Regions from separate parts of the Paenibacillus gansuensis genome, predicted to be linked through region 2. Evidence: a T-box and tRNA genes for the amino acid it is inferred to sense, from the RefSeq annotation. Region 2 holds a T-box; the other holds one or more tRNA genes.
What was found. The T-box of region 2 lies ahead of ACFSUF_RS09005 (valine--tRNA ligase). A T-box ahead of a tRNA ligase gene usually reads a tRNA of that ligase, here a tRNA-Val.
Positions count from the first base shown of each region.

Region 1: it has a tRNA-Val gene. The T-box ahead of ACFSUF_RS09005 (valine--tRNA ligase) is inferred to sense a tRNA for this amino acid. The anticodon was not compared.

Region 1 covers NZ_JBHUME010000007.1:585,635-596,588, reverse strand. The annotation lists gene ACFSUF_RS10525 (MBL fold metallo-hydrolase) at 259-996, shown strand; gene ACFSUF_RS10520 (DUF3892 domain-containing protein) at 1,049-1,291, shown strand; gene ACFSUF_RS10515 (GNAT family N-acetyltransferase) at 1,329-1,850, opposite strand; gene ACFSUF_RS10510 (hypothetical protein) at 1,963-2,151, opposite strand; gene ACFSUF_RS10505 (hypothetical protein) at 2,194-2,547, opposite strand; tRNA gene ACFSUF_RS10500 (tRNA-Val) at 2,811-2,883, shown strand; gene ACFSUF_RS10495 (hypothetical protein) at 2,955-3,164, opposite strand; gene ACFSUF_RS10490 (RluA family pseudouridine synthase) at 3,364-4,278, shown strand; gene ACFSUF_RS10485 (DUF2500 domain-containing protein) at 4,350-4,745, opposite strand; gene ACFSUF_RS10480 (protease complex subunit PrcB family protein) at 5,137-6,096, shown strand; tRNA gene ACFSUF_RS10475 (tRNA-Ile) at 6,173-6,249, opposite strand; tRNA gene ACFSUF_RS10470 (tRNA-Met) at 6,263-6,336, opposite strand; gene ACFSUF_RS10465 (hypothetical protein) at 6,431-6,601, opposite strand; gene ACFSUF_RS10460 (SGNH/GDSL hydrolase family protein) at 6,737-7,405, opposite strand; gene ACFSUF_RS10455 (ABC transporter substrate-binding protein) at 7,532-9,025, opposite strand; gene ACFSUF_RS10450 (ABC transporter ATP-binding protein) at 9,015-9,917, opposite strand; gene ACFSUF_RS10445 (ABC transporter permease) at 9,921-10,954, opposite strand, start outside.
Region 2 covers NZ_JBHUME010000007.1:275,858-286,811, forward strand. The annotation lists gene cobA (uroporphyrinogen-III C-methyltransferase) at 1-928, shown strand, start outside; gene hemB (porphobilinogen synthase) at 1,129-2,124, shown strand; gene hemL (glutamate-1-semialdehyde 2,1-aminomutase) at 2,298-3,608, shown strand; gene ACFSUF_RS08990 (RluA family pseudouridine synthase) at 3,605-4,513, shown strand; gene ACFSUF_RS08995 (LysM peptidoglycan-binding domain-containing protein) at 4,640-5,971, shown strand; gene ACFSUF_RS09000 (hypothetical protein) at 6,206-6,361, opposite strand; T-box leader at 6,565-6,792, shown strand; gene ACFSUF_RS09005 (valine--tRNA ligase) at 6,849-9,521, shown strand; gene ACFSUF_RS09010 (bifunctional folylpolyglutamate synthase/dihydrofolate synthase) at 9,562-10,929, shown strand; gene murC (UDP-N-acetylmuramate--L-alanine ligase) at 10,937-10,954, shown strand, end outside.

The DNA of each region.
Region 1 (10,954 bases), 310 kb from region 2:
GCACGTATCCGATCCTACTACTCTCATATTGTGAATCGTTTTATCTTTAACAGGAATTTCCTTTTTCTTCGCCCTGCCCTTCACCATCCCCACTCACCCCTGCCCTGATTGTTACTTCATAATATGTTTTGGCGAGGGAATTCGCTTTCCGCTTCTGCCTATCTGCAGGCATTTGTACCGTTTTCCTTCCGCTTTGTTTTCCTGAACGAAACATGGTAAATTTTATGGAGAAAGATGAAGCTGGCAGGAGGTACCTATATGAGTGTTACACTTGAAATGCTGGGGACAGGCAATGCGTTCTCCAAACGTTTTTTTAACAACAATGCTCTTGTTTTTCAGGACGGCTTCACCTTGATGGTTGACTGCGGAATCACGGCCCCGCTAGCCCTCTACCAGACGGGCAGAACATTCGCAGACATTGACGGCGTGCTCATAACACATCTGCATGCCGATCATATCGGAGGGCTGGAGGAACTGGCTTTTCAGATGAAGTTTGTACATAAACGCTTGATTCCTTTATATGTCCCGGAAACACTGACAGAGACCTTATGGGAGAATTCCCTGCGTGCGGGGCTAGAACAGGACGATTTCAATTCGCTCCATCACTATTTTCAGGTTATCCCTTTGCGGGAAACCGAAATATGCAGCATCACTCCGAATTTACAGGTGGAAATTGTGCAAACTCAACATATTCCTGGCAAGAGAAGCTACTCCCTTTTTATTAATAAGACCGTGTTTTATAGTGCGGACGCTCAATTTAGCCGTGAGCTGATTGAGGAGGTCTACTATACAAGAGGGTGCCGTGCCATTCTACACGACTGCCAACTTCAACAGCCCGCTGTCGTCCATGCCGGGTTAGCTCAGCTCCTGACGCTGCCGGATGAAATCCAACAATCCGTTTATCTTATGCATTACGATGACATCATGCCTGAATTTGAGGGGAAAACCGGCTCGATGACGTTTATCAAACAACATGAGCTGATTACACTGGGGTAGTATAGTTTATGACACAGAGTGAGACACTTCTATAAAAAGGAGTGTGAACTTGATGGAAACCAATCAAAACCAGCAGGAAGAAGTTGTCGCCGTGCGCAAAAATGGGGACGGCGATATCGTTGAGCTGAAGTTTGCCTCAGGCAGAGTGGTAGATTATCATCAAGCGCAGGCTATGGCCAAGTCCGGGCAGATTCAAAACGTGAATGTATTTAAGGGCCGAGACGGAGACGACCACCTACGCAGCAATCCTGACGGCATCAAAGAAAATAACCTGGATAATTTGCCTATCTTTTAGGTGAACAGAAAAAGACCTCTTACGAGGTCTTTTTCATTTACGCTTTTACTTCAAAAGTTTTCGTCATCCGCACATGAGGGATTCCTGCATCCAGGAAAGTTTCCGTGGATACAACATGGAATCCCGATTTGCTGTAAAATGCCTCGGCTTGGCATTGGGAATCCAATACAGCGGAGCTATAGCCCTGCTCTATCGCGATTTTATCCAAAGCCCCTAGCAGAAGGGCTCCGACTCCTTGCCCCCGGTACGATTTCAATACAGCAATACGCTGATATTTCGCGCTGTTGTTCTCGTATCCGCGAAGTCTAGCCGCACCCACAGGCTGGCCTCCGTCTGTAACCAACACATGTGTACAATTAAAAGGATAGACATCAAATTCGTCTACTTCCAGATCTGCAGGAACATTCTGCTCTCCCACAAAGACCTCCATACGCACTTGCAGGCATTGCTGCAGTTCCGCTTCGTTCTCCGCAATCCTAATTTCCATCTGCGTCACCATCTCCGGGTCTAATGAAGTATGTAACCTGCAGCCGCTATGGACTCGCCAAGTATAGCCCAAAAGCTTTCCTCCGGGAATTGACTGAGCATTCCTTCCGGCTCACGGTTTCTTCTATAAATAATACCCCCCCGATTGCTGCTTGGCAAGCTGTTCAACGGACAGAAACGCGTCGTCAAGCTTGAACGGATTTACGGGGTTTCCGCGGTTTTTTCGTCACTGGTTTAGCAGCATCTTCTTCTTTGACCTCAACAAGTTCTAGCCCCGCAAATGAAAGCTTTAAGTCCCGGAGCTTCTCTTCGGCACGCTGCTTCGTCATTCCTGTACCGAGAATTTGATTTTTGTAAGAAATATAATAGGCCATTTGTCTCTTCTTCCTTGCCCAAAATGTGGAGTATCGAACATGTTACCGTCTTGTATTATGCTTTTGGAGAAGCGTGCTGAACCGCTCAATAATCTGATGCTCCGGAAAAAGCTCAGTTACCTCTGACGTTTTCAGATTCGGAATGAGAAGGCTCCGGACAAACCGGATGTCCGTCTCGTAGCCGATTTCGGTTACAGCAAAATTCCCATCTTGTTTAAGCCAAAGCTCATTAAATTTTGCTGCATCTTGTTGACTCTCCTTCAGGATTACGAAAAAAGCTCGGATCGGCAGCCTTGGATCGGCCGGGCGCTGTTCAAGTACGTTTCCTTTGGTGACGGGATTAGAAAAAATAACGAATTTCGAGACCTTCTGGATTAGTAACTCTAAAGTTGTCATAGTCTTAAATACCTACTTTTTCATAGATTAGTTATATTATAAAGGATTCCGGCAAAATATGACATGATTTTCAGTAAACTATTTATAAAAATGTAATCTGCATTACAAGAATATCAGTGGTGATTGATATACATAGGCCGAATGGATTATTTTGGTTTTGATTCCTTACGTAGTATCTATACAGAAGAAAGAACTGAGCCGCCCAAAAAGTGTTGACATTGTGCAGAATAGTTGTTATTATACATTTTGTCGCCACTCAATTTGATCTGATAGCTCAGCTGGGAGAGCACCATCTTGACAGGGTGGGGGTCACAGGTTCGATCCCTGTTCAGATCATCACAAAGAGCAAGAACCGATATGGTTCTTGCTCTTTTTTATTGTTCCTTTGTTAGCGGATTCAGAAGAGGTCAGCTCTTTTTGGATTCTGCGCGCAGCAGCTTGTAACCGAAATAAATAGCGCCCAGCGTTCCTCCAAGACGCATTACATCCACGACGAGCTTCTGCAGCCAGTCCAATGAGGCCATATGATCGCTAAGGATAGACAGCCCGCTGTAAGGAGCAAGCATCAGCAGAAAACTCACGACAAACGCGCCAAACATGCCAAATTGACCGTTCATAGTTGGTATACCTCCTTTAGAAAATGAATGGTGTTACCGTATATGGTATGATCTGACTTGTCCGGTGGTTTGGATTCATTCCGAAAATGCGCGATTGCCCAAACACCATCATAGACTTGCTTAGGGCCCTTCGTTTGTTTTTCATCCGGATCATGGTATAGTGTAAGCATTATGAAATAGATGGAGAATGAGTGTATCGATGAATAACAAAAAAGCAACTCCAGCCAAACCTAAACAGCCGCTTATACGTGAATACACGGTAACGGAGCAGTCCGATCTTCTCCCCTTTCTGCTGGATAACGTAACAGGGATGGGCCGAAACTCTGTAAAATCCGCACTCTCACGCGGGCAAATTGCCGTAAACGGTAAGATCGCGACCACGCATAATCATCCGTTAAAGCCCGGAGATAAAGTCAGTGTAAGTAAAGAGAGAATCCCGGAACGTCCCCCGCTGGCCGGCGTCACCCTTCTTTACGAAGATAAGGATATACTAGTGATCACCAAGGAATCCGGGTTACTTTCAATTGCTTCCGACAAAGAAACCCAGCTAACGGCATACAGGCAGCTGATGGATCATGTCCGCGCTGCGGATCCGGCGAGCCGGATTTTCGTTGTACACCGTCTAGACAGGGACACCTCGGGTGTAATGATGTTCGCAAAATCCGAAGCAGTGCAGCAGAAGCTCCAAGAGCAGTGGAAAGAGCTGGTAAAGGAACGCACTTACATTGCTTTAGTGGAAGGACAGCTTAAGAAAAACGAGGGGACTGTCTCTTCTTGGCTTAAGGAAACCAAAACATTAAAAATGTATTCGAGCCCTTATCCGAACGACGGTCAGCACGCAATTACCCATTACAAAGTACTCCAATCCAACCGCAGCTACTCACTGCTTGAGGTGGAACTGGAGACGGGGCGGAAAAATCAAATCAGGGTACATATGCAGGATCTAGGCCATCCGGTTGTGGGAGATAAGAAATACGGTGCACGCGGCAGAGGAATCGGAAGATTAGGACTCCATGCGCGAGTCCTTGCCTTCATTCATCCCGTTTCGGGGAAGGAAATGCGGTTTGAGACTCCCATCCCGAAATTGTTTTCCAATGTTTTTCGTACGGTGTAACTTGCACAATCAATAAAGGATGGGAATCTTCGATTCCCATCCTTTTGCTATATCGCCTTTTTGGAGCCGACCTACATTTTCACGTATTCTCTGTTTCGAACGAAATGATGGTATCTGGTCCCTTGATAGCTCAACGTTCCTATATCCCCCTCCGCCAGTAAGCCATATTCTGTATTAGCTACCGCAAATTCCGTCCTGGTACCGTCTGTTTGTTCAAAAGTCACAAAATAAGATGTGGAAGCCGAAGAATCACCTGAACCGCCCCATACTTCGTACCTTTTGGAGATAATTTTTGCCTCAATATTCAAAATAGGAGAAGCATTGTTCGCAGACCATTGCCGAACTCCTCCGAATATTTTGTAGGCAATGAGACCGGCAATAGAACAGAATATTAGTAGAAAAAACGTTAAAAACACTGGCGGTGCTCCATGAAAAAAACCTCCGGAAACTCCGGGCTGCTCAAACATCTGTTACTCCTCCGTTTCATTTCTGTATGTATATGACAATCTGTAAGCCAAACCGTCCCGAGCCGCCTTGATTCCGAGTGCAGAAAGCTTTACATAAACCGAATCGGCCATAAATAAGTCCGTATTTAAATTATAGCTTCGATCCAGAGTAAGGACGACTTCCTTTTAGAGTCCGTTGCTCCGCACATAACTCCTACAATGAAAATACTGAATCCAAGCACATACAAGAGAGATACGTTCACCTTATTCCTCCTTTTTCCTTATATGGTATAGTATACATGAAATTCACCCCTTCGAGGGACACTAAAGCGAGTTATTATCCCGCAACCTTTCTTTCTGCTTCCCCGTCTATGGAAGTGATTATCAAACTACTACTGTTGAGGTGAGATTCATGAATATGAAAAAAGCTGGTTTACTGTTCCTAATGCTTGCTGTGTTTCTGATGGCGGGCACTACAGTTTCAGCTTTCTCGGATGTGCAATCCAACGAAGACGGGAGCAAGATTGAAACTTTGGTAAAAGAAAAAATACTAACCGGGGTATCAAAAGATCGCTTCGGTTCCAAAGAGAAAGTTTCCTTTGCTCAAGGAGTTGCCATGATCGTTAAATCCACCGGGATCCATATTGACAATCTGCGTTTTTTCAAAGCTCCGAAAGCAAGCGACTATTTCCCGAAGGTACCGGACCAGGCTTGGTACTCGCAGTTTTTTATTATTGCAGCATGTAACGGCCTCGACCTTCCTAAAGACATCGATCCGTCCACCAACATGACAAGGGAGCAGTTTGCCCACTATTTGTTCAAAGCCATTACTGCGAGAGGGGATTTTGCCTACCCCGAAATGTTTGTGATCATAAAAGACGAAGATCAGGTGACCAAAACTTATATGGACAGCATCCAACATGTGCTGATTGCCAAAATTGCTTCCTTGGATTCCAACAACAAGTTCCGTCCGAAGCAACTCTTGATCCGTTCAGATGCGGCTGTCATGTCTTACAATGCAAACCGCTTCCTGAGGGCCTCCCAACCGATTCAACCGCAGCCTCCCGGAGAGGACACCAATACTCAAGTACAACTTACAACTACGGCCGTAAATCAGGATATTACAAAAGTGATCTTAACCGCTCAACTCCCAAACCCTGGATATGGGATTGTAATTACGAAGGTTGCCTATACTGAAGACACAGCAGTCATTTCCTATAAGGTTATGAGCCCCGATCCCGATAAAATGTATCCTCAAGTAATTACCGAAGCGAAAACAGTAACTTACATCCCTTCTGTTTATAAAGCTGTCCTTTCACCTGATTCGGAAGGAACAAAGCCTCCTGGAATTCAAATGAAGCAAGCTTCATAAAACAGAAAGAAAGCCCTCTGAGGTTACTCAGAGGGCTTTCTTGTTTATGTATTTGTTGCTCACCGTATCATACTTATGGTGGGCCCTGAGGGACTCGAACCCCCGACCAATCGGTTATGAGCCGACCGCTCTAACCAACTGAGCTAAGGGCCCTTATGCAATAGTATTGCGGGGGCAGGATTTGAACCTGCGGCCTTCGGGTTATGAGCCCGACGAGCTACCGAGCTGCTCCACCCCGCGTCAGAGTTTGCATTATTTCGAACAGCGACAACTAATAATATACACTATTCGAGAGCCATAAGTCAATCTTTTTTTAACAAAAGGGATAACAGATTTACGTCTGATGCGTATAACGGACACCGAATCTTCCTTTACGTGAACGGAATACTTCAATTTCCCGCGGACATTCGTACCCGTAAATCCACCAGTCATTCTCCATTCGTTTCGCTAAACAGCCTGCCTGGAATTTCGTTTCGTATAACCGGCCCCAATAGACCCAATTCATGATGATCCTGCTCCTTTACAACTTCATTTATGCAGCAGGGTCCGCTGCCTTATTTATCTATAGATTACCCATGTTCCCGCAAAATAAAGCCTTCCCTGAATGGAAGATATATAAAAAAAGACCGAACAAGTCGGTCTAAACATTTGCTTTCCTCAGTGCCCAGTCAAAATCCAGAACATCCAGCAGCGCTCGGGCAATTGTCATATGCCCAGTAAAATTAGGATGAACCCGGTCCCAGGCTAAAGTGGCGGGATAAATATGTTCCATTAAGCGATCCATATATGCCTGAGTATCAACATATAAAGCTCCGTATTCTTCAGCAATATTCTTTACTGCTTTTCCATACCGGTCCATCATAGCACGCATCGCATCCTCTTTATTAGGCTCCAAATAAAATGGGGCCATCAGCACGATCCCTTTCACCTGCGAGGAAGTTCGCCCAACCAATGACCGGAGGGTAGATTCGTATTCATCTATGTATACATGTGATTCCTTAATCAAAGGCTGATCAAATTGGCGCCATACATCATTGATTCCGATCAGGATGGACACCCAATCCGGTTTTAACTGTATTACGTCCGTCTCCCAACGTCCTTTCAAATCTTTGATTGTATGGCCGCTTGAACCCATATTGATCATTCGTATTCCTAGCTCGGGATAAAAGGAATGGATCAAACCTTCCGCAAGCGCCGCATATCCTTTCCCTATACCATCAAACAAGCCCTCACCTTGCGGGTGCTTTCTGCCGCAGTCCGTGATGGAATCGCCAATCAAAACCCAAGTATCGCTTTTAGCTAATTTCACTGTATGTCCCTCCCATGTAAATCAATCACTTCACCGTATGCATTCGCCGTTTCATTCGAGAATCCTTTCTTCGCCGTGAAGCAAAAATAAGGTGCCGTTGAAAACGGCACCTTATTCAGACCTGCATTACTTGCTGTACACCGCTCCGCCTACGTCCCCCCCGATCGGGGCAGAAGGATTCTTCTTAATCTCCTGGAGCATCGCGTTCCCTTCTGTGTTCCATTCTTTCAGGGCATCGCGGACTTTTTTCTTTCCTTTAATCACTTCCTGGAACTTGTTCCGTCCAATCTCCTGAACACGGTACAGGTTAGGCATCTGTTGATAAAGCTTGCTTAAATTATCCTGAGTCGGAACCGGAGTCAGTTTGTAAAATGCAGCGATATTATAGTTATAACCATCTTTAGGTTTGTTGTATTTAGTGCGGGATACAAGTTCATAACTGCTGCGGGACTTCAGTTTCGCCCAATCTTCACCGTTAATAAATTTGATCAGATCCCATGCATCCTTCACGTTCTGGGCCTTTGCATTAATTCCCATTACGCTGTTCATCCAAATATTCCCGCCTACTGTCGGCTGTTCAGGGTGAACAGGTACGGTGACAACATCCCAGTCGGGAGGCGTAAAACCTTCTACTTTAGATGCATTTTTGCTGGCATCAATCAATTGATTGATATATCCATAGTTAGCTATGGTCATAGCGACTTTGCCTGACATAAAATTGTCGCCTTGGAACGGATTATATGCCTGTTTGGAATCCATCGGCATCGGCTTGCCCGGATCTTGCATTTCAGGCATGATCTTCTCATTATAGATTTGAGATATCGTAGTCCATACTTGTTCCCATTTATCCGTATCTACCGTCATCTTCTCGGCCTTCTCGTCAAACATGGACAACTGAAGCGGTGCCGTATACGCCATCATATCGTAAAAAGGATCAGATCCGCTGTAATTGTTAAAGGAAAAACCGTATTTTGCATTTTCTCCTGTTCCGCTTTTCAATTGACGGGCCTTATTGAACAGATCGTCCCAAGTCATGCCGTCTGCAGGCGGTTCTACCCCTGCTGCCGTAAATAAAGCTTTGTTATAGAACAATGCTGAGGAGGAGAAGGTCGGCGCCAAGGCATAGAGCTTATCGTCCCCCAACTTTTTGAGACCGTCGTAAACGGCTGGAACCAATTCCGACGGATCAAACTTATCCTCCGTCATCATAGGATCCAACTGTGTCAGCATGTTATCATCGATGAAAGACTGCAGCTGCTGATAATCAACCAGCACGACATCCGGAGGGTTCGGACCGGTCATTTTCTTTTTCATTTCCTCGATCGGATCTTTAGGCTTTTCTCCCTCTTTCGGCTGCTGTTCATATCCGTACATGCTTTGTTCCACTGCCGGAATGATCTCGATGGTAATATTAGGGTGGGTATATTCATATATCTCCGTGTACTGCTGGCGAAGCCATTGATCATCGCCTCCGCCGCCAAACATCGTGGCGATCCGCAGCACTCGCTGCTCATTGTCCTTCGCTTCGCTATTGTTATTGCATGCTGCGAGTACCGGTAGAACTAAGGATAAGGCCAAGCCGGCTACAAATGATTTCTTTAGTTTCTGTTTACTGCTCATTTGTCTTCCCCTCCAACTGAATAGGTGCTTTAATAATAATTTTCTCTCCGTCAAACTCCATTGAGGCTTTATCCTTAATGTTCAAAGCGCTTAAATAGTCACGCGGTATTTGCAGCCTGCCTACGCGGTCCACGACCACATACTCTTCATGTACACGGTGCAGCGGCTGGAACCCGCCTCCCCCCTCTTCACCTCCATCCGGAATTAAATTCGGATTGCGCTTGATAAACTCGGTACTTGTTAATCCATCCCTAATCGCTACGACTCGGTCCACCTTATCCGCCAGCGACAGATCATGCGTAACAATTACGATGGTAATGCCAATATCGCGGTTTAATCTTCGAAAAATATCCATGATCATATCGGATGTCTGTGTATCGACCGAACCGGTCGGTTCATCCGCAAGAAGAAGATTTGGCCTATTGGCAAGTGAAATGGCAATCGCTACCCGCTGTTGTTCTCCGCCGGACAACTGCTGAAGCTTGTTATGCATCCGCTCCTTCAGGCCCACCCATTCCAATAACTGCTTGGCATAAGCTTTATCATGTTTGCCTCCGAGCATCATCGGCATTTCCACATTCTCCAAAGCCGACAAATAAGGAAGCAGATTCCTCGCATTGTTCTGCCAAATGAAGCCAACCGTTTTACGTTTATATTCTACAAGTTGATCATCCGTAATTTTCAGAAGATCCCATTCGCCGACCCGTACCTGGCCGGCGGAAGGGCGGTCCAGGCCTCCGAGAATATTAAGCAAGGTTGATTTCCCGCTGCCGCTGTTTCCGATTATTGCCATCATTTCGCCTGGTTTCACGGAAATGTTCAGTCCTTGCAGGGCTACAACCTCCAAGTCTTCCGTCTTATAGATTTTTACTAGGCCTTCACAATGAATCATTTCTTACCGCTCCTCTCCCAGCTTCACTGCCTGGTGTACCCGAAGCCTGCGAACTTGCAGGAACAGGAGTGCAGCCCCTGTCACCATCATAACTGCTATAACGATGTATAGCTGCATCGTATCCTTGGATTCGAATATGACACGGAACGGGGGAACCTGCGTTTGTGTGTTTTGCGTCGTCTGCAGGAACGGAAGAAACAGGAGGCTTGTAAGTTTACCTATACCGATTCCAAGACCTATGGAGAGTCCTGCTGTGAACACTTGTTCCAGCAGAAGCATCCCTGTTAACTGCCTTCGGGAAAGCCCCATAGCCCGGAGAACACCGAATTGAACAACCCTGCCGGAAAGATTGAAAAACCAGTAAAGGATATATCCGATTAATGAAACCAGCACGGAAACAAGGAACCCTAAACTAAGAATGCCGAACACACCCCCGCGGGTAGGATGCTTCCCTTGAACGATCAGCTCGGATCTTACATCTTTGACGGTAGCCAGATCAATTCCCTTCTCCTGCAGCTTTGTTATCAAAGGAGCTACTTTAGCGTCGGGCTTCATTTTCAACCATACCTCATAAGGAATCTTAGGTACTTGGTCGTAAATATAGTCCAAATTTGCAATATAGAACGGCGTCTGTTCCGGATACTGGGTAGGCCAGTAAGGAAGCACCGCTACGATTACGAAATCGACAGGGATCTGGTTCATTGCAATCGAAATTGTATCCCCTGGCTTTAATTGATTTTTCTCTGCTACGTTTGAAGAAATTATGACAGCATGTTCGTAAGAGCCCAACACGTTAAGGTACTTAAACGGATGCACCGGGAATAAATCGTCACGGAACCACGCTACTTTAGCGAAGTCCACGTTATCGATCCCCATAACAATCCCTTGCCCAATCGTTCTTCCGGAAACATTGACGCTGCCTTTCGTTTTCAGAACCCTTGCGGCGGCTTCCACCCCGTCCAGTGTTCGGAACACTTCAAACGGCGGTTCGTTATATACGATCTTCCGGGGAGGCTCATTCCCTCCGCCCGGACTGC
Region 2 (10,954 bases):
CCGCGTAGAGCAGCGGACGCTGACGGGAACGCTGGCTACGATTGCCGAGCTGGTGAGGCAGGCGGATTTCCAGCCGCCGGCCGTGATCGTCGTCGGCGAGGTCGTGCTGCAGCGGGACAAGCTGCAGTGGTTTGAGAAGAAGCCGCTGTTCGGGAAGCGGGTTCTGGTGACCCGTGCGCGGAGCCAGGCGAGCCAGCTGGCCGACGCGATTGATGAGCTCGGCGGAGAGGCGGTGGAATTCCCGGTGATCCGCATCGAGCCTCTGCGCGACGAAGCGAAGCTGTCTGCGCTGGACGCCGCGATCGCGGCGCTCGGCACGTTCGACTGGCTCGTGTTCACGAGCGTGAACGGGGTTGAGCACTTCTTCCGCAGACTGCGCGAAGCGTCTGCGGATGTGCGGGCTCTCCGCCGCGACGCGAAAATCGTCGCGGTCGGGCCTAAGACGGCGGAGGCGTTGGCGCAGCGCGGCCTCGCCGTGTACGCGCAGCCCGCGGCCCAGTTCCAGGCCGAGGGCGTGCTGGACGCAATCCGGCCTGAAGTGCAGGCCGGGCAGCGTGTGCTGCTCCCGCGCGGCGACCTGGCGCGGGAGATTTTGCCGGCCAAGCTGGGCGAGCTTGGCCTGGCCGTAACGGACGTTGACATGTACGAGACGGTGCCGTCGACGGAGGACGCAGCAGAGATTGCCGAGCTGCTGCGGAACGGGGACATTCACATCGTCACCTTCACCAGCTCGTCTACGGTGACGAACCTGCTTGGCCTGCTGCAGGCCGCCGGTGTGAAGCATCCCGTACAGCTGCTGGCTAACGTCCGTGTAGTCTGTATTGGCCCTGTGACGGCTGAAACCGCGGCTGCAGCAGGCATAACGGTTGATTTAACGGCGAGCGAGTCTACGCTCCCTTCGATGATCGATGCGTTAACCCGCTTGTAATCTTCGTGCTTCGTGTTTTTCAATGGTAACTAAGGAACTAATTCATTTTTCCACATAAGAAAGTATAAATTTTCGGAAACGAAAACGGGCTTTCTTATTGGCGAATAAACCTACATTTGAACGCGGCCGCTCTTCTTCGAAAGACCTCGATAGAGGTTTATCTCAGTACACTATTATAGATTCAGCAAGGAGGACCCAGCATGAGCTTTCCGATAACCAGACTTCGCCGCCTCCGCGGTTCTCAAGGAATCCGCAGCTTGGTGCGCGAAACTACGTTAACTGTAAACGATCTGATCTATCCTCTGTTTGTAACGGCGGGAACCAACGTGAAGGAAGAGATTCCGTCGATGCCGGGCGTATATCATCTTTCGCTAGACCTGCTGGAAGCGGAAATCAAGGAAGTCCGCCAGCTGGGCATTCCGGCTATTTTATTGTTCGGCGTTCCCGAGTCAAAGGATGAGGTCGGTTCTTCGGCTTATCAAGAAGACGGGATTGTGCAGCAGGCAGCACGGCTTATCAAAAAAACTGCTCCGGAACTGCTTGTAGTAGCTGACACTTGCCTATGCCAGTTTACAAGCCATGGCCATTGCGGAATGGTGCATTACGATGCGGAGTGCGGCACTGCCGAAATTTTGAACGACGAGTCGCTGGAACTTCTGGTGAAGGCGGCTGTGTCGCAAGCCAAAGCAGGCGCGGACATTATTGCACCGTCCAACATGATGGACGGCTATGTGGCGGCCATCCGCAGCGGCTTGGACGAGGCAGGTTTTACGAATACGCCGATTATGGCATACTCTGTGAAATACGCGTCGGCTTTTTACGGACCGTTCCGCGATGCGGCTCATTCAACTCCGCAATTCGGCGACCGAAAAACGTACCAAATGGACCCGGCAAACGGCCGTGAAGCGCTCAGAGAGGCGGAAGCGGATGTAACGGAAGGTGCGGACATGCTGATGGTGAAACCGGCCTTGGCCTACATGGATGTCATCCGCTCCCTGAAAGAGAACTTCGATCTGCCGCTGGTAGCCTACAATGTCAGCGCTGAATATTCTATGGTGAAAGCCGCAGCAAGGAACGGCTGGGTTGATGAGAAGGCAGTCGTGCTGGAAACCATGATCGGCTTTAAGCGTGCCGGTGCGGATATCATCATCACTTATTTTGCAAAAGACATCGCGGCTTGGCTTCAGGAAAACTGATAGCCGGCATACAAACTTGATAGGCGCCCGGAAGGGCGCCTATTCTGTGCAGATAGGATCCAAAAAACACAAATATTTGCGTTGCCCCGATCCTATTCTTTACAATTAGAGAAGTTCCATTTGCGTATTGAAAACCTAGCTATTCCAAATATATATGACAGGTTGTGTGAACATTGACAAGCCAAAACCCTGGAAAACGAATCGATGCCCGTTCCAAAGCTGCGTTTGAGGAAGCAAAACAATACATACCCGGCGGAGTCAACAGCCCGGTCCGAGCTTTTAAATCTGTAGGCTTAACCCCTGTGTACATGGAACGCGGAGAAGGCGCGCGCGTGTACGATATCGACGGTAACACGTATATCGATTATGTCGCTTCCTGGGGGCCGCTCATTATGGGGCACGCGCATCCGGAAGTGGTGGAGGCCCTGAAGAAAACGGCTGAGAAAGGCACCAGCTTCGGCGCTCCGACGGAAATGGAAACACTGATGGCGAAACTGGTATGCGAACGCGTGCCTTCCATCGACATTGTCCGGATGGTGAACTCCGGAACAGAAGCGACAATGAGCGCGCTGCGGCTTGCCCGCGGTTACACGAAACGCAACAAAATTATGAAATTCGAAGGCTCCTATCACGGGCATGCCGATGCACTGCTGATTAAAGCCGGATCCGGTGTAGCTACACTGGGACTGCCTGACAGCCCCGGCGTACCCGAAAGCGTCGCAGCTAACACGATTACCGTACCATATAACGATCTTGAGACAGTGAAAGCGGCATTCGAGCGTTTCGGCGAGGAAATCGCGTGCATCATCGTCGAACCGATTGCCGGCAATATGGGCGTCGTCCCGCCGCTGCCGGGATTTCTGGAGGGGCTTCGTGAAATTACGAACCAATACGGCGCTCTGCTGATTTTCGATGAGGTCATGACAGGCTTCCGTGTACATTTGAATTGCGCACAGGGATTGTATGGCGTTACCCCGGATTTGACCTGCTTAGGCAAAGTAATCGGCGGCGGACTGCCGGTCGGAGCGTACGGCGGAAGACGCGACATTATGGAACAGATGGCGCCAAGCGGCCCGATCTATCAAGCAGGGACCCTTTCCGGAAATCCGCTGGCGATGGCGGCGGGATATACGACGCTGAAGCTTCTCGGCGAGCCGGGCGTTTATGAAAAGCTGGAGAGCTTGTCGAAGAGATTGGAAGAGGGCTTTGCGAAGAATTCCTCCGAATTAGGAATCGCCAGCACGATCAACCGGGTTGGATCGATGGTATGCCCTTTCTTCACGGATGTGCGTGTAGTCAACTATGATACGGCCAAAACGTCCGATTTGGAGCGTTTTAAAGCTTACTTCGGCAGTATGCTGGATCTTGGCGTAAGCGTAGCCCCGTCGCAGTTTGAAGGAATGTTTGTGTCCGCGGTTCATACGGAAGCGGATATCGACGCTACGATAGAAGCGAACCGCACGGCCCTTCAGCGCCTAAGATGAGCGGTTTAGACGGCGCTCTTCGCAAGGGCGACTGGCTGGAGCTGCGTCTGAACGCGGCGGATGCGGCCGAAGCCTCCGCCCCCGGGCAGGCAGCTGCAGTGGCCGGACGTCTGCTGGAGGCGCCGCAGCTGGCCCGCCGGCTGCAGGCATCGGGGGGGCTGCAGCTTAGCGGAGACCGGCTTAGGCTGCGCCTGTTTCCGGCCGAACCGGCCGGGTTCGAACCCGAGTGGATGGACCTGACGGTCCTGTATGAGGACGATTATGCCATGGTCGTCCACAAGCCGGCCGGCGTGAAGGTTCATCCGACGACAGGGGAAACGGGCACGCTGGCTCATGGCGTGGCGGCCTATTATGAAGCGACCGGCCAACAGCTGGCGGTACGCCATGTCCATCGGCTCGACGAGTGGACGAGCGGGCCGGTGCTCTATGCGAAAGGCGCTTACGCCCTGCAGCGCCTGGACGAAGCGATGCGCCTGAAAGCGATCGGGCGCATCTATCTTGCTCTGGCCCAAGGCGAGCTATCGCCGCCTTCGGGCCGCATCGACGCGCCGATCGGCCGCGACCGGCACCATAAGCAGCGACGGCGGGTTTCGCCCACGGGCGACCCCGCCGTCACGCATTATGACACGGTCGCAGCCTCCGGCGGCGCCTCGCTGGTGCGGCTGCGCCTCGAGACCGGCCGCACGCATCAAATCCGCGTGCACCTGAGCCATCTCGGGCATCCGCTGCTCGGCGATATGCTCTACGGCGGCGCCCGGCGGGATATCATCTCCCGCCAGGCGCTGCACGGCGAGCGTCTGGTGTTCCCCCATCCCTTATCGGGGGAACAGATTGAACTGGCAGCAGCGCCTCCGGAAGATTTCCGGAAGGCTTGCGCCAAACTGGGTCTGCAACTGGATCGATAGAACGTTCCTTAGGCTTAAAAATATAGTCATGCTCCTCCCTACCAGGCCATATACATAGATGGAAAGCATTTGTGTATGTCTGGCTGACCAACTTTTATAGCAATGTCTGAGGGGAGGATTCTAACCGTGGCTACGCAGGACGGATTAAGGTTTGACATTTATGAGCGCTTCTCGCTGGCGGAAGAAAGTTCCGGCATCCAGCAGCTGGAAGAGGCGGAACTTCTGCCTTATATTGAAGTCTATTCCAACGGGGAACAAGCTGTACTGAGGGGGAGTCTGCAGTTAACAGGCAAGTATGTGGCTGAAGACGATTATCGTAGCGGTGTGGACCTGACGCATACGATCCCTGTGGAAATTTCGATTCCGATGAGCCGCATCAACCGATTGGAAGACATCCAGGTGGAAATCGAGAATTTTGACATCGATTTGTTATCAAGCCGGAGCTTGAATGTAACGGGGCTGTTGACACTCAGGGGCGTACAGATGGTCGCTGAGACGATCGAGTCCCGCTGGGACGAGGAAGAAATCGTTGCCGTCCACCAGGCGCCGGAAATTTACGGTGCCCCGGGGTACAGGGATGAAGAGGAAGATCATCAGCAGCAATTTCAACAGGAGCAGCAGGCTCAACAGGAGCTGTATGAGCAGCAGCAGGTTCAGCAGTTCCAAGAATCCTATCAGGATCCATATCAGGCGCAGCAGCCTTATAACGGCGATCCTGCCGAGTCGGCGCAAGTGACTTTTGATCAGCTGGGACAACCGCAGGAACGCGAGATTTTCCCTTGGGAGCTTCCTTTGGAACAAAGGGACGCCGAATCTTACGGCCGGCTGCAGTCCGCCGCCATTGATGAACAACAGCAGGCTGAAGACAGGGAGCCGTCCCCGTATTATAATCAGGAAACGGAAGCACAAGTGTATGTTCCGGAGGAGATCCATGTCGAAGCTCAACAACCCTCCTATCCTGCGGCATTAGAGTCGGCACCTCCAATAGATGAACCGTTTGCCTATCAGAGAGAGGAAAGTTACGGGCAGCAGGAAGAGAGCCTTGCTGATTTTCAGGATGCTTCCGCACAGGAATACATTCCTGCTGAAGCTAAGGAACCCCGCCTTGCTTTCGGTGTAACCCGTGACGCTTCCTCCGGCCAAACCGGGCAGTTCGGCTTCCAGAACCTGATCCACAACCCCCCGGTCCGTGATGCTGCGGCAGAGGAAGCTTATGTAGCCGAGGCTCCTGCGGCTTCAGCCTCCACTGGAGATGAACTCGAGTGGAAAACGCTGTTCCTGAACGGCGCTAAGGAGGAAAATGTGTTCCGGCGGCTGAGAATGTGCATCGTACAGCGCGAGGAAACGCTGACCACCATTGCGGAAAGATATAACCTGAATCCAAGGGAGATCGTGCTGTATAACCGGTTAAACGACCAGACTGTTTCCGAAGGACAGGTACTTTACATTCCCCGCTGACAACTTAGCGGCAGCCTTATATGCTATTTTCTCAAATTACTTAGTAAGAAAGCCTCCCTGCAGCGGCTTGTTCCGCAAAGCAGGGAGGCTTCTTTCACATTTTATAAGGAATCAGTATTTCCTTTTACTCTGTTCTGATCTTTCCCAGATAAAAACGAACTGTCCCGCTATACAACGGCGCAAGCCGTTTCACCATGTTTCATCAGCAAACTCCGTTCAACGGGACGGTTCCGGTCAATACATTTCCAGCAGGATGCCCAAGTAGGCCAGAAACAGTACAAACAGCAGGATAACATCCAGCCCTGTCGGAAACAGGAGCGTACGAATGAACTGCACGCAGATCAGCGGAAACAGCACGCCCTTGATATGATACCGGATTTTCCACCACATTTTGTCCGATCTCCCCGCCTCGTAAATAGTTGATCTATCGATGCTTCAGTATATGTCATTCCCCGGCATAATGTCCCGGTTACTATCATCGTATGTAACGGACCAGCCCGGTTATGCCTGAATCGGGCTTGTCAAAGGTTGACTAGGTGTGCAAGGTTAGGTATTATAGTTGTTATATATGTCAATACTGTTTTTCATTAAGGGAAACAACGTTGAACGGGAGGAGTACGCAGCCAACCCTTCAGAGAGCGGAGCTATTAGCTGAGAGGCTTCGCAGGATGTAACTTGCGGAAAGTCGCCCCGGAGTTGCCTGATGTGCGTCAGGCCGGCTGCAGCCGTTATCTGTATGAGTGCCGTATCGATAGGTGTCCTGCCGGATGCCGATGCGGAATGAAGGTGGTACCACGGAAGCTGAACCTTTCGTCCTTTGCGGGCGGAAGGTTTTTTTGCGTTTACTTTTACTTGAGTTTAGTTGGAGGATGGAATCATGGCGGAAAACAAAGACACAGTTCAACCCGGCTCGATGCCGACTACGTATGATCCGAAAGCGGCGGAGACCAAATGGACCGCTTACTGGAACCGGAATGAATTTTTTAAAGCAGGCACTCGTCCCGGTGCTGAGCCCTATACGATCGTAATCCCGCCTCCGAATGTTACAGGGATGCTGCATATCGGCCATGCGCTGGATTTCACTTTGCAGGATATTCTGATCCGCTCCAAACGGATGCAAGGCTATGACACGCTCTGGCTGCCGGGAACGGATCATGCGGGCATTGCTACCCAAACACGCGTTGAAGCTAAGCTTAGAGAAGAGCAGGGACTTTCCCGCTACGACCTGGGCCGGGAGAAATTCCTGGAGCAAGTATGGGACTGGAAAGACCTTTATGCAAATACGATCCGTGAACAATGGGGCAAAATGGGCCTCTCTCTGGACTACAGCCGCGAGCGTTTCACTTTAGACGAGGGCTTGTCCAAAGCGGTTCGCGAAGTGTTCAAGAAGCTGTATGACAAAGGCCTGATTTACCGCGGGAACTATATTATCAACTGGGATCCTGCAGCCCGCACGGCTTTATCCGATATTGAGGTTGAGTATAAAGAAGTGCAGGGCCATCTCTACCATCTTCAATATCCGTTGAAGAATGGAGGGGGCTACATTACAGTAGCGACCACCCGTCCCGAGACGATGCTCGGCGACACGGCTGTTGCGGTTCACCCGGAAGATGCGCGCTATAAGCATCTGATCGGTGAAATGATTGTGCTGCCTGTCATCGGCCGCGAAATTCCAATTATCGGCGACGAGTATGTGGAAAAAGATTTCGGAAGCGGTGCCGTGAAAATTACGCCTGCACATGATCCGAACGATTTCGAAGTAGGCCTAAGGCATGAACTCCCGCAGATTCTGGTGATGGATGAGTCCGGTACCATGAATGCCAACGCCGGTAAATATCAGGGTTTGGACCGTGCGGAATGCCGCAAACAGATTGTAGCCGATTTGAAAGAGTCCGGCGTATTGGTTAAAATAGAGGACCATGTACACCAGGTGGGCCACAGCGAGCGCAGCGGCGCCGTTGTTGAACCTTACCTCTCCACACAGTGGTTCGTACGCATGAAGCCTCTGGCGGAACGTGCGATTGAAGCGCAGAAATCCGGCAAAGGGGTACAGTTCGTGCCTGACCGGTTCGAGAAGATTTACCTGCATTGGATCGAGAATGTCCGCGATTGGTGTATTTCCCGCCAGCTGTGGTGGGGACACCGGATCCCGGCCTGGTACTGCAACAGCTGCGGGGAAGCTACCGTATCGGCTGAAGATGTAACCTCCTGTTCTTCTTGCGGCTCTCAGGAGCTGCGCCAGGACAACGATGTGCTTGACACATGGTTTAGTTCCGCCTTATGGCCGTTTTCAACGCTGGGTTGGCCTGAAGATGCTGAGGACCTGAAACGTTTCTATCCGACAAGCGTGCTCGTTACCGGTTACGATATTATTTATTTCTGGGTAGCCCGGATGATCTTTACGGCACTAGAGTTTACGGATGAAATACCGTTCAAAGACGTGTTGATTCATGGACTTGTACGCGATGCGGAAGGGCGCAAGATGTCCAAATCGCTTGGCAACGGGGTTGACCCGCTTGATGTCATCGAACAATACGGCGCAGATGCGATGCGCTTTATGATTTCTACCGGCAGCACGCCTGGCCAGGATTTGCGTTTCCGTCTGGAGAAGGTGGAACAGGCCCGGAATTTTGCCAATAAAATATGGAATGCTTCCCGTTTTGCCCTGATGAATCTGGAAGGTTTCACAGCTGCGGACATCGATCTGAGCGGGGAACTGGGTACAGCCGACCGTTGGATTTTGCATCGTTTGAACGAAACAGCCCGCGATATTACCCGATTGATGGATTCTTATGAGTTCGGTGAAACAGGACGTCTGCTGTACAATTTCATTTGGGACGATCTGTGCGACTGGTACATCGAGTTTGCAAAACTGTCGCTTTATGGCGAAGATGCTGCAGCTAAGAAGAAAACCCAGTCCGTCCTGGCTTATGTTCTGGATCAGACACAGCGTATGATTCATCCGTTTATGCCTTTCATCTCCGAAGAAATTTGGCAGCATCTGCCTCACGAAGGAGAGACCATTACATTGGCTGCTTGGCCGGAGTATAAGCCTGAATTCGAAGCGCCTGAAGCTGTGAAGCAAATGGAGCTGCTGATGGACACCATCCGGTCGGTCAGAAACGTTCGCGCGGAAGTGAATGTTCCGATGAGCAAAAAGATCGAATTGATCGTGAAGCCGTCGAATGCGGATACGGAAGCTATTCTTAGCAGCAATGAAGCTTATTTGATCCGTTTTTGCAACACGTCTTCGCTTACAGTGGATGCGTCAGCGGAAGCACCGGATAAAGCGATGACTGCGCTGGTGACCGGTGCCGAGCTGTTCCTGCCGCTGGCCGGTTTGATTGACATCTCTCAAGAGATTGCGCGGCTTGAGAAAGAACTTCAGACATTGAACGCCGAAGTGGAACGGGTCGACAAGAAGCTCTCGAATCAGGGCTTTGTCGCCAAAGCGCCGGCGCATGTGATTGAGGAAGAGAAAGCCAAGCAGCTGGATTACGCCGGTAAACGGGATAAAGTAGCCGCAAGGCTGGCGGAGCTTCGCGGTTAAGTTCCATTTCAATTCAGAAGTGTAAAGGGATGAACCTAGGATGACAGAGCATAGAAGCGATAAGGCTCTAATGAGCTACACGGAAGCGGTGGACTGGATTAACGGCTTGATCCCGTTTGGAATCAAGCCGGGCCTAGGGCGTATGGATTGGCTGATGGAGCGGCTGAATCATCCGCACCGCAGGCTTAAATTTATCCATGTCGCCGGTACGAACGGAAAAGGCTCGACCTGTGCCTATTTGGATCAGGTGCTTCGTCAAGCCGGTTATGAGGTGGGGATGTTTACATCCCCTTACATAGAAAAGTTCACAAACAGGCTCAAGCTGAACGGGGAAGATATCCCTGAGGATACTTTACTGACGCTTGCCAACAGGCTGAAGCCGCTGGCCGAAGAGCTTGCACGGACTGAACTGGGCTCCCCAACGATGTTTGAGGTGACGACGGCGCTGGCGATTTTATACTTCGGCACCGTTGCCTTTCCGGATTATGTAGTGTGGGAAACAGGTCTTGGGGGCAGGCTGGACTCTACCAATATTGTTACGCCGGTTGTGTCCATCATCACCAACATCGGGCATGATCACATGGATGTCCTGGGAGAGACGCTGGCTGATATTGCGAAGGAGAAAGCGGGGATTATCAAGCCGGGCGTTCCTGTCGTAACGACGGTAACCCAACCGGAAGCGGTCGAAGTAATCCGCAGCAAAGCCAGGGAATGCAAAAGTACGCTATATTTACTGGGAGAACAGTTTACAATCGAGCCTTTGGAGGGTAAAGAGAACGAGCAGAGCTTCCGTTTCAACGGCCCGTTCCGGCCGATGGATGCCATTACGATTTCGATGAACGGGCGCCATCAGCTGACGAATGCCGGTGCAGCCTTCATGGCATTGGAAGTGCTGCGTCAATATTATGCGGCGATATTAGAGGATAGTGATGTTCTTCAGGCGTTCCGCAGCACAGGCTGGCCGGGCAGGCTGGAAATGCTCTCAAGGGAGCCGCGGATCCTGGTGGATGGAGCTCATAATCCGGAAGGGGCGGCTACGCTTGCCGATTCTCTTAAAGCTGTCTACTCTTACGGCAAACTCAATTTGATTATCGGGATGCTCTCGACGAAGAATCATTTGGCTTATTTAAAGCATATACTGCCAATAGTGGATCATCTGATCCTTACCGAGCCGGATTTTCGTAAAAAAATGGACGCGGAGGAACTTCACCGTATAGCAGAACAAGCACAACAGGAACTAGGCATACAAATCCCGATGACGGTGGAGCCTGATTGGCGGAAAGCGCTGGATCTTTTGACCGGAATGACCGGGGCGGAGGATCTCGCCGTCGTCTCAGGTACGTTATATTTAATCTCGGATGTGCGATCTTGGATTTTATATCATTCCGATTCGGAAAAGGGTTGGTGAGACAGATTTGAATACAGCAGAACAT